DNA from 2 places in the Ilumatobacter sp. genome. Region 1 is predicted to be linked to the other one. Evidence: predicted binding sites of a transcription regulator. Region 1 holds the regulator's gene; the other holds the start of a gene.

Region 1 (9,373 bases):
GACGTCGCGGAGCGTGGCCACCCGCGGAGGCGGCACGGCCCGGCATGTACCAGTCGGGGAGCAGCCCCTCCCCGTGGCCGTCGAACGTGAACGGCACGGCGTCCGGTGCGACCTCTGCGTCGGGGTCGGCCGCGAGCGCCTCTGCGGTGAGCTCGTCGACGCCCACGTCACGTCGGTCCTCGTCCGGCACGTGGACGACGGTACACGGCGGCGCACGAGGGCCGACCGCAGCGCCACCCCACAGGTTCAGGGCACGAAGGTGCCCCAAGCGCCTCGTGGACGCATTCCGTGAGCCCCGCTGCGATCGGCCGAGCCCGACGGTAGAGGCACCCGCCTGTGTGGAGGAAGGGGGACAACTCCGACGATCCGGTGGACGAACGGTGGATGATCTCGGGTCAGCAGGGGTGCCGACTGTGGACATCTCCGCGTCGACGCTGCTCAGGCGGGTCCCCGTTCGATCGAGGTGCGCCTCGGCGCGGGGTGGACGAGGAGGCACGATCGCACGACCTCGTCGGACCGTGGCCCCGGGTCGACCGATCTGCCACGATCGCGCCCGTGCGACGTCTGCTCCCCACGCCCTCCGACACGACCACGGTCGCGGACGCCTACGCGTCGGCGCTCGGGACCCGCGCCGACGTGGGCGGGGAGCGCCCCTGGATCTGGGCGACGATGGTCCAGTCGCTGGACGGTTCCACCGTCGTCGACGGCACGTCGGGGGCGCTCTCGAGCGACACCGATTCGGCCGTCCTGCTCCAGCTCCGCTCGATCGCGGACGTCGTCCTGGTCGGCTCGGGGACGGCATCGGGCGAGGGGTACGGGCCACCGAGCAAGGAGGGTCAGCGCATCGGTGTCGTGACGGGGCGGGGCTCGGTCGACACCTCCGACGAGCTGTTCACCTCCGGGGCCGGGTTCGTGATCACCACCGAGACCGCGACCTTCGACGAGCGCGGGGTCGACGTGCTGCGGTGCGGTCGCGACGAGGTCGACCTCCTGCTCGCGGCGGGGCGCCTCGACGAGGTCTGCGCCACCGTCGACCTCGTCCAGCTCGAGGGCGGTCCGTCGCTGAACGGGGCGATGTCGGACGCCGACCTCGTCGACGAGTGGAACGTCTCCACCTCGCCCGCGGTGGTCGGCGGGGGCGGCCCGCGGCTCGTGACGGGCGCGTCCGACCTGGACAGACGCCTCGACCTCGTCCAGCTCGCCCTCGACGACGACTCGTTCGTGTTCAGCCGCTGGCGCCGCCGGCGGGAGCCATCTTCTCCATGAGCTCGAGCTCGCGGTGGAAGTCGGCGGCGGCGTCGAAGTGCTTGTACACGCTGGCGAAGCGCAGGTAGCTCACGTCGTCGACGACGCGCAGCTCGTCGAGCACCGCGAGCCCGATCGCGGCGGAGGAGACCTCGTCGCCGGCCATCCTCAGCGAGTCCTCGACGCGCGTCGCCATGGCTTCGAGATCGTCAGCGTCGACGCCGCGACCCTTGGTCGCGGCCGAGAGCCCGGACACCACCTTCGACCGGTCGAACGCCTCGGTGGTCCCGGTGGACTTGAGCACCGTCAGCGGGGCGTGGTCCACGCGCTCGTAGGTCGTGAACCGGTGGTCGCAGGACGAGCACCGGCGCCGACGGCGAGTCGCGGTCCCCTCCTCGGCGATGCGCGAGTCGACGACGCGACTGTCGACGGCGTTGCAGGCGGGACAGCGCACCCGGCCATGGTACCGAGCGCACGCGTGCACCGAGGGCACGCGTCGGCGGCGTCGCCCGCCTCCTCACGCCCTCCTCACGACGGCTCAGGGCAGGAGGACGGACTGACCCACGTGGACGACGGTCGAGGAGTTGAGCCCGATCAGCGCGTCGAGGTAGCGGCCGTGCTCGATGTCGCCGCGGTGAGCCTCGGCGATCGACCACAGCGAGTCGCCGGCCCGGGCGACGTGGGTCTCGGTGGGGGCTCCGTCGGCCCGGGCTCCGGCGGCCGAGGCAGCTCGACCACCGGAGCTCGCCACCACGCTCACCGCCGACATCGCGACGACGGCCAGCGCTGCCGTCACCACGACCGCGAGCGCACCGACCACGGCCCGCCGCACGAGGTACGTGGACGACGTGCGATCCCGCCGGCACGGGCGCGGGGCGCGGCGCTCGACGCGCCGGTAGCGGCTGGCAGGCCCACCTCCGGCGATCGGCGCCGCGCCCGGCGAGCTCGTGGTCCACGCGAGCTGAGCGGTGGGTGCGGTGGTGGTGACGGTGGGTGCGTGCATCGTGTCGGGCCTCCCGGCGGGTGTTCGGCTCGATCGCTCGAACCCAACGTGTGTTCGACATCCAAGCATCGATCGAACAGCACGTCAAGCCTCGGGCCGGGCATTCCTCGATCGCGTGTTCGCAGTACAGGTGTTTGACCCCGTCCCCGCCGTCCCGTACCATGTTCGAGATGGCACCCAAGATCAGCACGCGGCAACGGTCGATCCTCGACTTCATCGAGTCGCAGATGCGCGATCGCGGGTTCCCGCCGTCGGTCCGCGAGATCGGTGACGCCGTCGGTCTCACGTCGCCGTCGACGGTGCACAGCCACCTGAACACGCTGCAGCGGCTCGGCTACCTGCGGCGGGACCCCGACAAGCCGCGGGCGATCGAGGTCCGCTTCGACCCGAACAGCGGCGCGGTGATGGATCGGCGCCCGGCGCGCTTCGTCCCCCTGGTCGGCGACGTCGCCGCCGGCACCGACGTGCTCGCCGAGGAGAACGTCGAGGAGCTGCTCCCGGTGCCGGTCGACTTCACCGGTGACGGCGAGCTGTTCATGCTGCGGGTGCGCGGCGACTCGATGATCGATCTCGGGATCCTCGACGGCGACTTCGTCGTCGCCACCCAGGTCGACCACCCGAACAACGGCGACATCGTCGTGGCGGGCATCCCGGGCGGCGAGGCGACGGTGAAGACCTACGAGCGCTCCGGAGCGCAGGTCACCCTGGTGCCGGCCAACCCCGACCTGGAGCCGATGGTGTTCCGCGCCGACGAGGTGGAGCTCTACGGCAAGGTCGTCACCGTGATGCGGCGCTACTGAACGTCGTCTCGGCGCCGTTCGTCGTCCGAGTCGGGCGCGACCGGCGGGTACCAGGCGACCTCCCCGGGGATCGGCTGCCCGTGCGCCGATCGTTCCGGGGCGTCGGGGAGCCGGGACGGCGGCGCAGAACCCGGCGAGCGCGGCGGTGGTGGCGGGACCGCCGGAGGCGGTGGTGTCGCAGCGGTCCCGGGTCGCGGCGGAGGAGGAGGCGACGGGGCCCCGGATGGTGGAGGCGGGGCCGAGGGAGGTCTCGTCGAGCGTCCCGGATCGGGCGACGACGGGCCCGGCCACGACGCCGGCCCAGGCGGTGGCCCCATCGGCGGCCTCGTCGGCGGCCCGCTCGGCGGCGGTGGACCGGGTCGCGACGGCGGAGCCGGCGATGGGCCCGCCGGTGCGCTCGGCGGTGCGGTCATCGGCGGCCCGTCGGGCATCCGAGGTCGTCGGGGCGCGACGCCGGACGGCGCTGCGGGTCGAACCGTGCGGCCGGTCGATCCCGGGCTCCGCCGACCGGCCAGCAGGAGCGCGAGCCCCGCCATCAGCGAGGCCAGCCCGAGCGCCACCGCGCCGACGCGCAGCGCTGCGGTCTCGTCGGAGGGGTCCTGGCCCACCGACACCGCGAACCTCGCCTCGACGTCCGACTCGACTCGCATCCGGTGCTCCCCGACCTCGTCGACGTCCACGACGAAGAGCGCGGTCCCCACGTAGTCGATCCCGTCGACGTCGGCGTCGTAGGACGCCGACACGTCACCGACGAGGTCGTCGGTGAGGTCGGCCCCTTCCGGGGCGCGCAGGTCGATGCGGACCTCGGGCAGCTCGTCGTCGTCGAGCTCGAACGCCCCGTCGATCTCGCAGTCGCCGGCGACGCGCTCGATGCGCCCGGAGGTCTCGACGAAGATAGTGTACTCCCCGGTGCGCTCGAACTCGAGCGAGGTGTCGCACCCGACGGGGGCTCGCGCCAACCCCGAGACCACGTCGTCGAACCGTTGGGCAGCGACGATCCACAGCACGACCGCCGTGATCAGCCCCACGACGAGCACGGCGAGACCCAGCGCGGAGCGCACGCGCCCGCCGGCGGTGCGCGTCGCCCGCTCGGGCCCGGTGTCGAGATCGGTCACGCCGACCCCGCTCCCGCTCCCGCCCGGATGTCGCGTCGACGACCCCGCAGTCGGCGAGCGACGCGCTCGACCGCCTCGGACGGCTGCACGGCCGCGACGCGCACGTGACCGGACCCGGCGGGTCCGTAGAACTCGCCCGGGCTGACGAGCGCTCCGCCGTCACGAGCGAGATCGGCGGCGTACGACCACCCGTCGTCGGTGGGCACCCAGAGGTAGAACGCGCCGTCGGGCAGCTCGACCGCTCGCCCGGACCACGAACCCAGCGCATCGGCGAGCGATCCGAGGCGCGAGAGGTAGCGAGCGCGCTGCGCGTCGACGTGCGCGTCGTCGTCGAGGGCGAGCACGGCGGCCGCCTGGACCGGGCCGGGCACCATCATCCCGGCGTGCTTGCGCACCTCGCGCAGGTACTCGACGAGCTCGCGGTCACCGGCGTAGGACCCGACCCGCGCCCCGGCGAGGTTCGATCGCTTCGACAGCGAGTGGACGGCGATCACCCCCTCGGTCCCGTGCTCGAGGATCGTGCGCGGCGGACCCGACCAGGTGAACTCGGCGTAGCACTCGTCCGACAGGACCGGGATCTCCCGACTCCTCCCCCACCGCGCCGCGGCACCGAGGTCGTCGAGCAGCCCGGTGGGGTTGGCGGGGCTGTTGACCCACAGCAGCAGGGCACGATCGACGTCCGAGCTCGCGACCGAGTCGAGATCGAGCCGCCCGCCGCCGAGCGTGGGGACCGCGACGCAGCGCAGGCCCGCCAGCGTCGCCCCCATCGCGTAGGTCGGGTACGACACCGCCGGGTAGAGCACGGTGTCGCGATCGGGTCGGCGCAGGTGGAGGTGCCCGGGCGCCGAGGCGACGAACTCCTTCGAACCGATCGTCGCTCCGATCGCCACGTCCGAGGCGTCGACGCCGAACCGTCGCTCGATCCACCGCCGGACCGCGTCGAGGTACGCGACCGAACCCACGCTCGGCGGGTAGGCGCGGGCCGAACCGCCCCGTGCGAGCTCGGCGACCACCTCGGGGGGCGGCTCGTCGAAGGGCGTCCCCACCGAGAGGTCCACGACCTCGCCGTGGAGGGAGCGGATCGTCTCGGTGAGCTCCGAGAGCCGGTCGTACGGGTACGGGGGGGGAACGAACCCGGTCGGCGCGCTCACGGACGCACCTCCACGAGGGAGCCGGATTCGTCACGCTCCATCGGTCGGCCGTCGGCCTCGACGACGAACTCCGCGAGTCGGCCGGCGGAGGCGTCGGAGAGGCGGGCACGGATCGTCCAGCTCGTCTCGCCGTCACCGACGGAGACGACCTCACCCTCGCGGTGGACCGCTGCGAGGACGTCGCCGCGCTCGTAGGGCACGACCAGCTCGTAGACCGTGCTCAACGAGCGGAGCCGATCGCCGAGGGTGCGCAGGAAGTCCTCGACCCCCTCGCCGGAGACGGCGCTGAGCGCGACGGATCCGGGGTGGTCGGCCGCGAGCTCCTCGGCGGGCCCGGGCGCGAGATCGGCCTTGTTGAACACGAGCAGCTCGGGGACGTCGGAGGCGTCGATCTCGTCGAGCACCTCACGCACCGCAGCGATCTGGCCGGCGGGGTCCGGCGCGCTCGCGTCGACGACGTGGACGAGGTAGTCGGCGAGCGCCGCCACCTCGAGCGTCCCCTGGAACGATTCGACCAGGCCGTGCGGCAGGCGGCTGATGAACCCGACGGTGTCCGTCAGCAGGACCGGCTCACCTCCGGGGAGGGCCAGGCGGCGCGTCGTGGGATCGAGGGTGGCGAACAGGCGGTTCTCGGTGAGGACCCCCGAGTCGGTCAACCGGTTCAACAGGGTCGACTTGCCGGCGTTGGTGTAGCCGACGATCGCGACCGAGGCGAGGCCGCTGCGGCGCCGACCCTGGCGCTGCAGCGCCCGGGTCTCGGCCAGCGAGGCCAGCTCCCGCTCGAGCTTGGTGATGCGGCGCATGATCCGACGGCGGTCGGTCTCGATCTTCGTCTCACCCGATCCGAACCGGCCGCCGACGCCGCCGCGCTGCTGGCTGAGCTTGGCCGACGCGCCGCGCCGCAGGCGGGGGAGGCGGTAGCGGAGCAGAGCGAGCTCGACCTGGGCCTTGCCCTCCATCGTGTGCGCGTTCTGGCCGAAGATGTCGAGGATGACCGCGGTGCGGTCGATCGCGGTGCGTCCGAGCAGCTTCTCGAGGTTGAACTGCTGCGCCGGAGCCAGCTCGTTGTCGAACACCACCGTGTCGGCGTCGACGGCCAGGCACAGCGCCTTGAGCTCGTCGGCCTTGCCCTTGCCGACGTACCAGGTGTGATCGGGGGCGTCGCGACGCTGGACCATGCGCGCCACCTCGTCGGCGCCGGCGGTGTCGACCAGCAGCGCCAGCTCGTCGAGGCTGGCGTCGACCTGCTCGTCGTCGTCTCCGGGGAGGGCGACCGCGACGAGCACGATGCGCTCGCGGATCGAGCGGTCGATCAGGGTCGAGGCGAGCGCCTCGTCGTAGGGGCTGCTCGGAGAGCTCACGTCCGGTCGACCTCGATCGTGGCGACCATCGTGGCCGGGCCGGTGAGCACGGCGCGACGGGTGTCGTCGGGGTCGAAGGAGACGATCGCGTGGCCGCCGTCCATGTGCACGACCACCTCGGGCTCGGCGGCGGGCACGAGCCCCCACCTGCGCGCGGCGTGGGCGGCGGCGCACGCGCCGGTGCCGCAGGCGGCGGTGACGCCGGCGCCGCGCTCGTGGACGCGCATCGTGATCGCGTTCGGCTCGGGCCCCGGCTCGACGATCTCGAGGTTCACGTGGGGCACCTTCGCGCCGAGGGTGTCGAGGTCCACCGAGCGGACGTCGTCGACGCCGACGACGGAGTGGGGGTTGCCGAGGGAGAGGTGGGCGACCGGTCGGTCGGGGTGGGCCTCGAGCGCCGACCACCCGTCGGGCTCGTCGAGGTCCCCCACCTCGCCCATCTCGACCTGCGCGGTGATCACACGCGGATCGTCGGTGCTCGCGAGGGTGACCACCCGGTCGCCGGCGTCGGTGGCGATCAGCTGGGGCCCCAGATCGCCCCGGCGCGCGGCGACCGCCTGGGCGAAGCAGCGGATCCCGTTCCCGCTCATCTCGGCGCGCGACCCGTCGGCGTTGAACAGCGTCATCGTCGCGGCGTAGCCGTCGGCGGAGCCGGCGACGAGCAGTCCGTCGGCCCCGATGCCGGTGCGCCGGTCGCACAGCTCCAGCGCCAGGCGGGCGACGTCGTCCTCGGCCACGGGTTCGGCCGCGTCCGAGCCGTCGCCGACGTCGAGGTCGGCCAGGAACACGACCAGGAAGTCGTTGCCGAGGCCGTGGTGCTTCGTGAGCCGGAGAGTCATGTGGTCGTGCGGTCGAACGCCTGGATCACGGACGGGACCACCTCGGACACCGGATCGGACTCGACATCGATCCAGCGTACGCGGGGATCACGTCGGAACCATCGCTCCTGGCGCACGGCGAAGCGCCGCGTCCGGGCGATGATCGTGTGGACCGACTCGTCGAGGGAGGCACGGCCCTCGAGGTGGTCGACGACCTCCTTGTAGCCGAGCGCCTGCGAGGCCGAGCGGGAGAGACCGGCCTCGGCGAGCGTGCGGACCTCGTCCACGAGACCGGTCTCGAGCATCCGTCGCACCCGCCGCTCGACCGACTCGGCCACGACGGGGCGAGGCCGACGGATCCCGATCTGCGCGACGGCCGACGGCGGGTAGGCGTCGAGACCCGGTCCGTGGCTCGAGAACGGCCGACCGGAGCCGAGGCAGACCTCGAGCGCGCGCACGACGCGCCGACGGTTGTCGGGTTCCATCCGCGAGGCGGCGAGCGGGTCGAGCGTGCGGAGTCGGTCGTGGAGCGCCCGGGTGTCGGGGTCGGCGTCGAGCTCGGCGCGCACGGTCGGGAACTCCCCGGGGAGGTCCAGGTCGTCGATCACGGCTCGGTGGTAGAGCCCGGTGCCGCCCACCAGCAGGGCCGCACCACCCCGGGCACCGATCTCGTCGACCGCCCGCGCGTGGGCATCCTGGAAGTCGCGGACCGTGAACTCGTCGCTCGCGTCCACCAGATCGAGCAGGTGGTGGGGGATCTCGGCACGCTCGGCGGCCGTCGCCTTGGCGGTGCCGATGTCCATCCCCCGGTACACCTGCATGCTGTCGACCGACACGAGCTCGACCCCGGGGAGGCGGCGGGCGACCTCGAGCGCGACCGCCGACTTGCCCGATGCCGTCGGCCCGACGATCGCCACGCGCACGAGCCGGCGACGACCGTCGACGACGCGCTCAGAGATGCTCGCCCTCCGCGATCCGCTGGTGGTGGTGGATGACCTCGGCGACCACGAAGCGCAGGAACTTCTCGGTGAACACCGGGTCGAGCCCCGACTCCTCGGCCAGTGCCCGCAGTCGAGCGATCTGCACCTCCTCACGACCGGGATCGGCCGCCGCCAGATCGGCCTGCTTCTTGTAGCGACCGACGGCTTTGGTGATCTTGAACCGCTCCGCGAGGAGGTGGACGAGGGCCGCGTCGATGTTGTCGATGCTCGACCGGAACTCGGCCAGGCGGTCGTCGTGCTGCTCCTCGCCCACGTCGTCGTCCCGCCTCAGAGCGCCGCCACCGGGATGCGGACCGTGTGGCGCGCATCGACCGACCGCTCGACGAACTCACCGAGCAGGTGGTGGGGTGCGGCTCGGGTCACCTCGACCATCGCGTAGCTCCCGGCGCGCAGCGGGACGGGGGCGTCGAAGTGGACCAGCTTGTTCTGGCGGGTGCGACCCGAGGTGATCGACGGGTCCTTCTTCGACGGACCCTCGACCAGGACCTCCTCCACCCGCCCGACCCGGGCCTGGTGGCGGAGCAGGGCGGAGCGCTCGACGACGGTGCGCAGCCGCTCGAAGCGATCGGCGACCACGCGGGGGTCGACGAAGTCGGCCTCCATCGCCGCCGCCTCGGTTCCGTCACGCGGGGAGAACACGAAGGTGTACGCGTAGTCGTACTCGGCGGCGGCCGAGACCTCGAGGGTGCGCTCGAAGTCGTCGTCGGTCTCCCCCGGGAACCCGACGATGATGTCGGTCGACACCGCCAGGTCGGGGATCGTGGAGCGGGCCTGCGCGAGGCGCTCGAGGTACCGCTCGGCGGTGTAGCCGCGGTGCATGAGGGCGAGCACCCGGTCGCTCCCCGACTGCAACGGGTAGTGGAGGTGCTCGCACACCGC
Region 2 (9,373 bases), 920 kb from region 1:
TCGGAACCGCTCGGGATCCACCCCGCACGGCACGACGGTCGTCGGCAGCTCGACTCCCGCCGCCCGATCGGCCTCGGCCGCCGGGTAGCTGCCGGCGGCGACGACGTGGCGCGCCCGGCGCAGGGTGCACCCGAGGGCCTGGCGGGTCAGGGGGAGGCGGCCCGGCACCGTCACCTCGGCCCCGTGGAGGACCAGGTCGTAGGGCAGAGCCAGGAACGGCCCGACCAGGCCGAGGGGGATCGCGGGATCGAGCACGACGAGCTCGGCGCCGATCTCCCGCGCGAGGGAGTCGATGCGGCGCACCATCAGCGGGTGCGGCAGCAGCCACGGCTCGGGCGTGCGCTCGATGCGGTACGGCTCGCCGGCGTCGAACTCGGCGTCGCCGTCGTGGGGGCTCGTGAGCACGGCGAAGCTGTCGGGGGGCAGGCGCCTCCACCACTCCCGCAGCAGGGACTGGATCCCGCCGATCTTGGGCGGGTAGTCGTTGGTGACGAGCAGGTGCTTCATGTGTTCTGGGACGGCTCCCGCTCCGTGCGGCGGTCGTCGAGGCGTCGCAGCGCCCAGTCGGCGTGCTCGGCGAGGAGGGGGTCCGGACCCGCACGGTAGCGATCGACCGTGGCGAGGACGCGGCGGTCCCGCGGATCGGCCACGTTGCCGATGACGATCAGGGCGTTGCGCCGCAGCCACGTCATGTCGCGCTCGGCGATGTACCACCGCCCGTGACGGCGCTCGATCGCCTCGTCATCGGAGTCCAGCAGCTCGAGCAGGTCGACGTGGCTCTGCACCTCGGGGTCCGCGACGTCGAGGTCGATCGTGGTGCGCGGGCCGAGGCGGACCGAGATCGGGCACACCTCCTGGCAGTCGTCGCACCCGTAGATCCGATCGTGGACCGCCTCGCGGTACTCGATCGGGATCGGGCCGCTGCGCTGGAGGATCCAGCTCAGGCACCGACGGGCGTCGACCACACCGGGGGCCACGATCGCCTGGGTGGGGCAGCCCTCGAGGCACCGGACGCACGATCCGCACCCGTCGGCGACCGGCTCACCCGCCGGTTCGTACGGCGCGGTCGTGACGACGCACCCGAGCACGAACCAGCTCCCCGCTCCCGGGATCAGGAGGTTCGCGTTCTTGCCGAACCAGCCGATGCCGGCCCGTCGTGCGACCGCCCGATCGACGATCGAGTTGTCGTCGGCGAACACCAGCGCGCGATGGCCCGCCGCGACGAGGCGTGCCGCGACCTCGCGCAGCCCGACGCGCAGCGGCTCGTAGTGGTCGACCCACGAGTAGCGGGCGACGCGCGCGTGGGCGCCGTGCGACCCCGGCGGTGGGGCCGGCTCGTCGTCGGTGAGGTAGGGGCGGGCGGCGACGATCACGGACTCGGCACCGGGCACGGCGCGGCGGGGATCGGTCGAGCGATCGGGGTTGCGGTACGTGAACTGCATCTCGCCGTGCAGACCCGCCGCCTTGCGCTCGTGGAGCGCCGTGCGAGCGCGCTCGAGGACGTCGGCCGAGGCCACGCCCACCTCGGTGATCCGGTGCCGTGCGCAGATCGTGGCGATCTCGGCCGTCGTCGGGAGCGCGACCGATCCCCCGGCCCCCGTGGACCCCGCACGCCCCACGGGTCAGATCCTGTCCCGCTCGGTGCACGACGTGGCTCCGTCACCGGGCAGCGACACGTCGAGCGTGACGTCGAAGGCGAGGTCGAGGTCGGTACCACCCCGCACCACCCCGGACGCCGACAGGGTCCGATCGTCGACCACGTACTCGGCGTCGGGATCCTCCAGCACCACGGACCCGGCGAGCGCCGGAGCGCTCACCCGGACGCGTGCGGAGCCGTCGCCGGCGGTGGAGATCGAGAAGCGGCCACGCTCCGACGTGAGGCCAGCCAGGCGCGATCGGTCCCCCGGACCGAGGGCGCCGTCGGAGCAGGTCGCGAGGACGATCAGGGTCCGCGGCTCGGAGAACTGGCCGGGCAGGTTGGTCACCACCCGGTCGTCGCACCGGTCGTCGTCGCGCGGGCTGACGACGACGTCGAGGGCTCGGTCCGATCCGGTCGACAGCACGGCGACGAACGCGCCGTCGTCGCCGATCTCGTCGACCGTCGCGGTGACCGGCTCGACGCCGGTCAGGCTCACCCGCTCACCGTCGGCATCGAAGGAACGGTCGACGGCGGCGACGGCGCCGGTGGAGTCGACGAACGCGTAGGTCGACACCTGGAGCTCGGAGTCCGACGGTGCGAGCGGGAGGTGCACCTCGCACTGCGCGGTGAGCGCGGTGGTGCGCCCGCCGACGCGGACCGAACCCGGAGGGGGGAGCTCGACCGGATCGGATCGGTCACCGTCCGGCGCGAGGGCCGAACCCGTCGCGCCGGAGTTCGCGGGCGAACCGGCGAGCGCCGCCGTGGACTCGACCCGGGGTGCGTCCGCGTCGGAGGCACCGGGTGCCGTCGACGCCGTCGCCTCGCTCCCGCGCTGGCCGATGGCGACCAGTCCGGCGGTGAACGCCACCAGCACCACGAAGAGCGACGGGACGAACCACAGGGGGGTCGACGAGCCCGGCCGGTCGTGGTGCGCGGCCTCCGGCTCGGTGTGCCGCGGCGGGGTGTCGAGGAGCGGGTCGATGGCCTCTGAGCCGGAGGGACCGACCTCGTCACGACCAGCCGGATCCGCTGCTCCGATCGCGCTCGGTGGCCCCCCGTCGCCGGCACCCGCCACCGCATGGGAACGACGACGGGACATGGGTCCATCGTAGGAGCGCTCACGGCGCGAGCTGGGGGACCCGTCCCTGCTCGAAGTCGTCGTACGACACGTCGTCGCGGTCGTCGCCGAGCAGGCCCGCCCGCTCGAGCAGAGCGACCGCCCGACCGAGCTCGCGCGCCGCCCGGTCCACCCGGGCCACGGGTGCCGGGACGAACGCGATCGGACCGTCGTCGTTCGCGAGGAGGTGGGCGACCACGCACTCGCTGCACGCCGTGGTGTTCACGGCGACGCAGGTCTGGCAGTCGAGGGTCACATCGGGCGTGCTGGCCATGTCCCCATCGTGCGCACGGGGGTACCTCGGAGTCGCGCGAGGGAGTCGAGCGGGCTCGCGGCGACCTCCGGCGCGCCCGCTCAGAGCACCGCGAGGAAGGCGTTGCTCGGGACGACGTTCGCACCGGAGCGGCGCACGTCGCGTTGGATCTCGCGGTCGTTCGTGACCACGACCACCCCCTCGCCGAGGGGGGTCGCGTCGACCTCGGCGCGCACCACGTCGTCGGCGGTCACACCGTCGGGCGAGTAGACGACCCGGATCAGGCGGCGCGCCCCGGCGTGGGCGCCGACGATCGACGATCCGTCGAACACCACCGTCACGTCGGCACCGTGGCGGCGAGCCAGCGACTCGGTGCGTGCGACGAGGGCGTCGCGCTGATCCGGCAGCGACCGATCCGGCCAGGCGAGCATGGCGACGTTGTAGCCGTCGATCACGATGCGGGCCCCGGAGCGGACCAGGTGGTCGGCTGCGGCCGCCGAGGTCGAGATCGTCCCACCCGGGAGCGCGACGGGGCGGCGCCGCGGCGCGGCGCTCGTCGGCGACGGCGACGTCCGCGAGGCGGCCAGGTCGCGCGGGACGCGGACGACGGGGTCGTCAGCGCGGGCGCCCGACTCGGCGCCCGGCTCGGCGTCGGCTTCGGCGGAGCGGGCGACGGCACCTCCCCCGCCGATCCCGTCGACCACCGAGCGCAGCCGTCGCGCCAGCTCGTCGGCCACCTCGATCGCGCCCGACAGCGCGTCGCGATCGATCCGTCCCCCCGGAGCCTCCCCGTCGCCGGTGCCGGGGTCGAGGTCGCCGTGCGCCGCGGCGAGCTCGGCGCGCGCGTCGTCCAGCTCGCCGCGGGCCCCCTCGGCACGGGCGATCGCCGCAGCCTCCCGATCGCGGGCGTGGCGGACCTCGTTGCGGACGTCGATCACCTCGGCGCGCAGCTCGGCCGACTCCTCGAGCGACTTCGCCAGCTCGGCGCGGACCTCGTCGAGCTCCGTGCGCGCCGCCGCCAGGCGCTGGTCGCGCGCGATCACGTCGGCCAGCACCCGCGCCGCGACCCGTTCGGCCGCGCCGCGCCGCCGCTCCGAGCGGCGCAGGTCGCGCCGCAGGTCGCGCTCCTCGGCGACCTCCTCGATCCGCTCCAGGACGTCGGCGGCGCGCTCGGCCCACCCCTCGGAGCCGTCCAGCCACAGCCGGCCCACCTCGTCCACCGACTCGGGGGTCGCCACCGCGGACAGCGCGCTGCGGAACTCGGGCTCGGACTCGATCGCGCGCCTCGCACCACCGAGGGCGCGCGACGGCAGGCGCTGCCCGCCGAGGTGCGGGCCGAGCGCGGTCGGGAACTCGAGCGGCGGCCGTCGCCTGCGGCCCTCCGCCGCCACGAGGACAGCGAACTCGAGCGCCGACCGCAGGTGTCGGTGCTCGATCTCGGCCACCCGTCGAAGCTACCGGCGGGCGCGAGGCGGCGAGGGTCGATCTCCCCCCGACGCCACGGACCGACCGGCGCCGACCGACCACGGCGGCCATCCACGTGCCACCCTCGGTCTCCTCGGCGGCTCCCGGTTGACTCACGCACACGTGTTCGTGTTCACTCGCGCGATGCCACGACCATTCGATCCACCAGCCGGAGCCCAACGTTCGTTCGACGACCTGGGAGTGCCGTTGTCGGAGGTGACGTTCTGCGTCCTCGACCTCGAGACCACCGGCGGGCACCACGAACGGGACGCGATCACCGAGATCGGGATCGTCAAGGTCCGTGGCGGTGAGTGCCTCGGCACGTTCCAGACGCTCGTGAACCCCGGTCGGGCGATCCCCCCGACGGTGTCGATGCTCACCGGCCTGACCGAAGCGGTCGTCGCGCCCGCCCCGCGCATCGAGTCGGTGCTGCCCTCGCTGCTCGAGTTCCTCGGCGACTCCGTCCTCGTCGCCCACAACGCCCGCTTCGACGTGGGCTTCGTGCGCGCCGCGCTGGAGCGGGCTCAGCGGCCCCGGTGGAGGGGCACGGTCGTCGACACCGTCCACCTCGCGCGGCGGCTCGTGCGCGACGAGGTCCCGAACTGCAAGCTGTCGACCCTCGCGGCCCACCTCCGCCTCGACCACCGGCCCAGCCACCGGGCGCTCGACGACGCCCTCGCGACGACCGACCTGCTCCACCTGCTCATCGAGCGGGCCGCCGGGCTCGGCGTCCTCGGGCTCGACGACCTCGTGGCGCTCGGTCGGATCGGCGGACACCCCATGACCCCGAAGCTGAGGCTGACCGCGTCGCTGCCGCGCACCCCGGGGGTGTACATGTTCCGAGGGCACGCCGACTCGGTGCTGTACGTGGGCAAGGCCACCGACCTGCGCCAGCGGGTCCGCAGCTACTTCGGCAGCGACGACCGCCGCAAGATCGGACCGATGCTGCGCGAGACGACGGCGATCACCCACGTCGAGCTCCCCGACCCGCTCACCGCCGAGGTGGTCGAGATCCGCTTCATCGGCCGCCTCCTCCCCCGCTACAACCGCCGCGGCACCCGAGCGTCGTCGTACCGCTACGTGAAGCTCGACACCGAGGCGCCGTGGCCGCGCCTGTCGATCGTCACCAAGGCGCCGACGGCGGGGGTCCACCTCGGGCCGCTGCCGTCGCAGGCGGCCGCCCGGAGGGTGGTCGACGCCCTGCAGAGCGCCCTCCCGCTGCGGCGCTGCACCACCCGCCTCGGCCGCTCGCACACCCCGCGCCTCGATGCGACCGAGTGCAGCGCCGCCCAGCTCGGCGTCGCGCTCTGCCCGTGCGCCGGCACCGCGGATCCCGCCGACTACGCCACGGCGGTCGACCACGCCCGACGGGCGATGGAGGGAGACGTGCGCGTGGTCGCGGATCGGCTGCACGCCCGGATGGGGCGCCTCGCCCGCCAGCAGCGGTTCGAGGAGGCGGCCACGACTCGAGACACCCTGTCGGCTCTGCTCGGTGCGGTGCGGCGGACCGCCCTGCTCGACGCCCTCGGGCGCGCCGGGCGGGCCGAGATCCGCGACGGCTCGACGACGTGGGTCGTCGACGAGGGCCGCCTCGTCGACACCCGCACCGCGCAGACCCTCACCTCCGCCCTCCCCGTCGACGCGCTCGGCGTGACCGTCCCGGGCCGGCCCACGCCGCGCGACCACGCCGACGAGGCGCTCTGCCTCGCCTCGTTCTTCGATCGCCGAGCGGCGCGGCTCACCGTCACCTGCGACGGGACGTGGGCCTTCCCGGTCGCGGCGAGCACCGCCGTCGACGCGCTCGTCGGCGCCGCCTGACCCGACGACGCCGTCACCGCCGAGGTCGGGCCGTCGCCACCGTCACCGCGCCGGTCGGAGGGGTCGCGCCCCGACGACGTGGGCGCCGGCGGAGTCGATGTCGAGCACCTTCACGTGGCCGCCCCGCGGCAGGGCCGCGGTCACCTCGTCGGCGAGCTCGCGCGCGGCGAGGAGCGCGACGGTCGGACCGCTGCCGCTGAGCCACCCGCACCACGCCCCCGCGGCGACTCCCGCCGCCATCGCGTCCGCGGCGCCGGGGATGGCCCCCATCCTCGCCGACTGGTGCAGCTCGTCGGACGTCGCCCCGTCGAGCAGGCTCGGGTCGTCGCGCTCGAACGCCAGCGACATCTGCACCGCACGACCGACGTTGGCCACGGCCGATCGTCGCTCGACCGTGTCGGTCAGCGCCCGGCGCGACCGGTCGGTCGACGTCGTCACGTCGGGGATCCACGCGACGACCGTGGCGGAGGCGAGCACCGGCCCGACCGGGACGCGCAGCGCCCGACCGGCGACGTACGCGGTGAAGCCCCCGTGCAGGGAGGCCGCGGCGTTGTCCCCGTGGCCCTCGAGCTCGGAGGACACCGCCAGGATCCGCTCGGCGCCCCGGTCGATGGTTCCGCCGGCCACGACGTGGCCGAGGCCGGCCGCGGCGACGCGCACGGCACCGCTGAAACCGAGGCCGCGCGCCACGGGGATCGGGCTGCGCAGCCAGATCGGACCGGATCCGCCGGCGCGCTCGAACGCCACGCGGGCGGGGTGGGCCGCGTCGAGGTCGCGCGCTCCGTCGGGCGCACGTCCGGTGCCGACGTCGGCGTGGAGCCCGAGGGCGAGCCCGAACACGTCGAACCCGGCCCCCAGGTTGGCCGACGACGCCGGAGCGCGGACCACCGTCGACGTCGCGGGATCGCCCCTCACGAGGGGGCGTTCGCGCGCGACACCGTCACGAAGCGCTCGAGGGTGCTGCGCGCTCGACCGTCGTCGATGGCCGCTCCGGCGCGCTCGATCCCGTCGGCGAGATCCTCGGCGTGGCCCGCCACGACGAGCGCTCCCGCCGCGTTGAGCACGACGACGTCGCGGTGGGCTCCACGGCGACCGTCGAGCACCTGGCGCACGGCCTCGGCGTTGTCGGCCGGTTCGCCCCCTGCGAGGTCGGCGGCGCCGGCCGGTGCGAGACCGAGCGAGGAGGGGTCGACGTCGAAGCGGTCCCGCCGGCCGTCGTGCAGCGACCACACGCTCGACGTCCCCGTCGTCGTCAGCTCGTCGAACCCGTCGCCGTGCACGACCCACGCGCTGGTCACGCCCTGGCGCTCGAGCGTGCCGAGCATCGGCTCGGCGAACGCCGGATCCGCCACCCCGATCAGTTGGTTGCGCACGCGGCCCGGGTTGGCCATCGGACCGATCATGTTGAACGCCGTCGGGATCCCCACCTCCCGCCGGGGGGCTCCCGCGTAGCGGAAGGCGGGGTGGAAGGCGGGTGCGAAGCAGAACCCGATCCCCGCCTCGCGCACGCACGCCACGACACCCTCGGGCGTCTGCTCGACCGCGACGCCGAGCGCCTCGAGCACGTCGGCGGCGCCGGTCTTCGACGACGCCGAGCGGTTCCCGTGCTTGCACACCCCGACGCCCGCGGCGGCGGTGACGATGGCCGCGATCGTCGACACGTTGATCGAGTCGGAGCCGTCGCCCCCGGTCCCGACGATGTCCACGCACGACGCCCGCTCGTCGTCGCTCAGCGGGACGAGCGACGCCTCGGCCATCGCCGCGTCGAGCAGCCCGGCCAGCTCGTCCACCGTCTCGCCCTTGGCTCGCAGCGCGACGACGAACCCGGCGATCTGGGCGGGGGTCGCGTCGCCGCGCAGGATCTCGGTCAGCGCTGCCGCCGCCGCCTCCGTCGACAGGTCGCGCCCGGCGACGAGGTGGCCGACGACGCCGGGCCATCCTCCGTGGTCGTCCAGTCCGGGCATGCGGGGAGGATACGCCGACGTCGGCTCCGGCTCGCGAGGGGGTGCGAGCTCAGGCGCGACGACGCCGCTGACGCACGATCCGACGGCGGTCGCGCTCGCTCGCCCCGCCCCACACACCGACCTTCTCCCGCGACGCCAGCGCGTGCTCGAGGCAGGCGGAGCGCACCGCGCACCCGTCGCACACGGCCTTGGCGTCGAGCGCCCCGTCCTCGTCGTCGGGGTAGAAGATCTCGGCGGCGAGGCCGCGGCACGCGCCGAGATCCCACCAGGTCGGTTCGGTCGTGGTCATCTGTCGCATCGACACGTGGCGGTCTCCGTCATCGTGGTGGGTCGGTCGGGTCGGCGTGATCGACTGGTGCGGGGATCGGCGATCACGTTCTCCTCGTGGGGTGCGCCGGCCCCACGACGACGGAATCTAGGGCCGTGGCTCCTGTGGCGCCAGGGGCAATTCCGGACCGGCACCGTCCGCGTCCCGCTCATCACGCTGCGGATTCGACCGCCCGGGGGCGGGCGGAGCTCCCTCGGGCGCGAACCCGAGGGCGCGCGCCAGCACCGAGACGGGGTGGCCCGTCGGGACCCCCGTGCGCTCGGCCGTCATGCGGTTCGAGAGGTGGTCGTCGCCGGCCACGAGGTCGGCGCCGGCCGCCACGAGGGACTCCGCCACGCGGTCGGCTGCGCACCCGGCGGTGTCGTCGTTCGACGCCCGCAGGCCCCACACCCCGTCGGCTCCGACGCACCCGGCGACGACCCGCACCTCCGTCGGTGGTCGCGACCCCGACCCGGCGAGCCGGAGCAGATCCCCCCCGGGAGGGGCGATGTCGACGTCCGGGCGCCGATGGCTCGATGCGTGGAGGGCGATCCGACCGGTGGCGGCGGCACCGACGGCGGTCACGCCGGCGGCGATCTCGGCGGCGACGTCCGGGGCTCCGACGGCCGCCTCGACGTAGGACGACGCGTCCCGGGTGCGCTCGGCGACCAGCGCGACGTCGGGACCGTCCAGGTGGTCGGGGTAGTCGTGGCGGATCACGTGGGCGCACGTCGGCTGCGCCACCACCACCTCGCGCCCGGCTGCGATCTCGGCGGTCAGCGTCGCCACGTTGCGGCGTGCGATCCGGGTG

The links. The regulator LexA, encoded in region 1, represses DNA repair genes until DNA is damaged. The targets are predictions, from matches to a motif close to CGAACNNNNGTTCG.
Region 2: ACOOHC_RS11165 (NYN domain-containing protein) is a predicted target of LexA. The motif match lies at 4,590-4,603, and genes of this name have one in related genera.

What each region holds. Positions count from the first base shown of each region.
Region 1 is NZ_OZ244049.1:1,441,624-1,450,996, reverse strand. It holds gene ACOOHC_RS06830 (hypothetical protein) at 1-190, opposite strand, end outside; gene ACOOHC_RS06825 (dihydrofolate reductase family protein) at 556-1,266, shown strand; gene nrdR (transcriptional regulator NrdR) at 1,226-1,699, opposite strand; gene ACOOHC_RS06815 (hypothetical protein) at 1,784-2,248, opposite strand; gene lexA (transcriptional repressor LexA) at 2,419-3,048, shown strand; gene ACOOHC_RS06805 (hypothetical protein) at 3,042-4,163, opposite strand; gene ACOOHC_RS06800 (aminotransferase class I/II-fold pyridoxal phosphate-dependent enzyme) at 4,160-5,314, opposite strand; gene hflX (GTPase HflX) at 5,311-6,675, opposite strand; gene dapF (diaminopimelate epimerase) at 6,672-7,514, opposite strand; gene miaA (tRNA (adenosine(37)-N6)-dimethylallyltransferase MiaA) at 7,511-8,416, opposite strand; gene ACOOHC_RS06780 (chorismate mutase) at 8,445-8,747, opposite strand; gene miaB (tRNA (N6-isopentenyl adenosine(37)-C2)-methylthiotransferase MiaB) at 8,762-9,373, opposite strand, start outside.
Region 2 is NZ_OZ244049.1:2,363,952-2,373,324, forward strand. It holds gene ACOOHC_RS11145 (glycosyltransferase family 4 protein) at 1-507, opposite strand, end outside; gene queG (tRNA epoxyqueuosine(34) reductase QueG) at 504-1,619, opposite strand; gene ACOOHC_RS11155 (hypothetical protein) at 1,623-2,738, opposite strand; gene ACOOHC_RS11160 (hypothetical protein) at 2,758-3,030, opposite strand; gene ACOOHC_RS11165 (NYN domain-containing protein) at 3,111-4,454, opposite strand; gene ACOOHC_RS11170 (DEDD exonuclease domain-containing protein) at 4,618-6,291, shown strand; gene ACOOHC_RS11175 (homoserine kinase) at 6,334-7,206, opposite strand; gene trpD (anthranilate phosphoribosyltransferase) at 7,203-8,255, opposite strand; gene ACOOHC_RS11185 (WhiB family transcriptional regulator) at 8,305-8,544, opposite strand; gene ACOOHC_RS11190 (heterodisulfide reductase-related iron-sulfur binding cluster) at 8,671-9,373, opposite strand, start outside.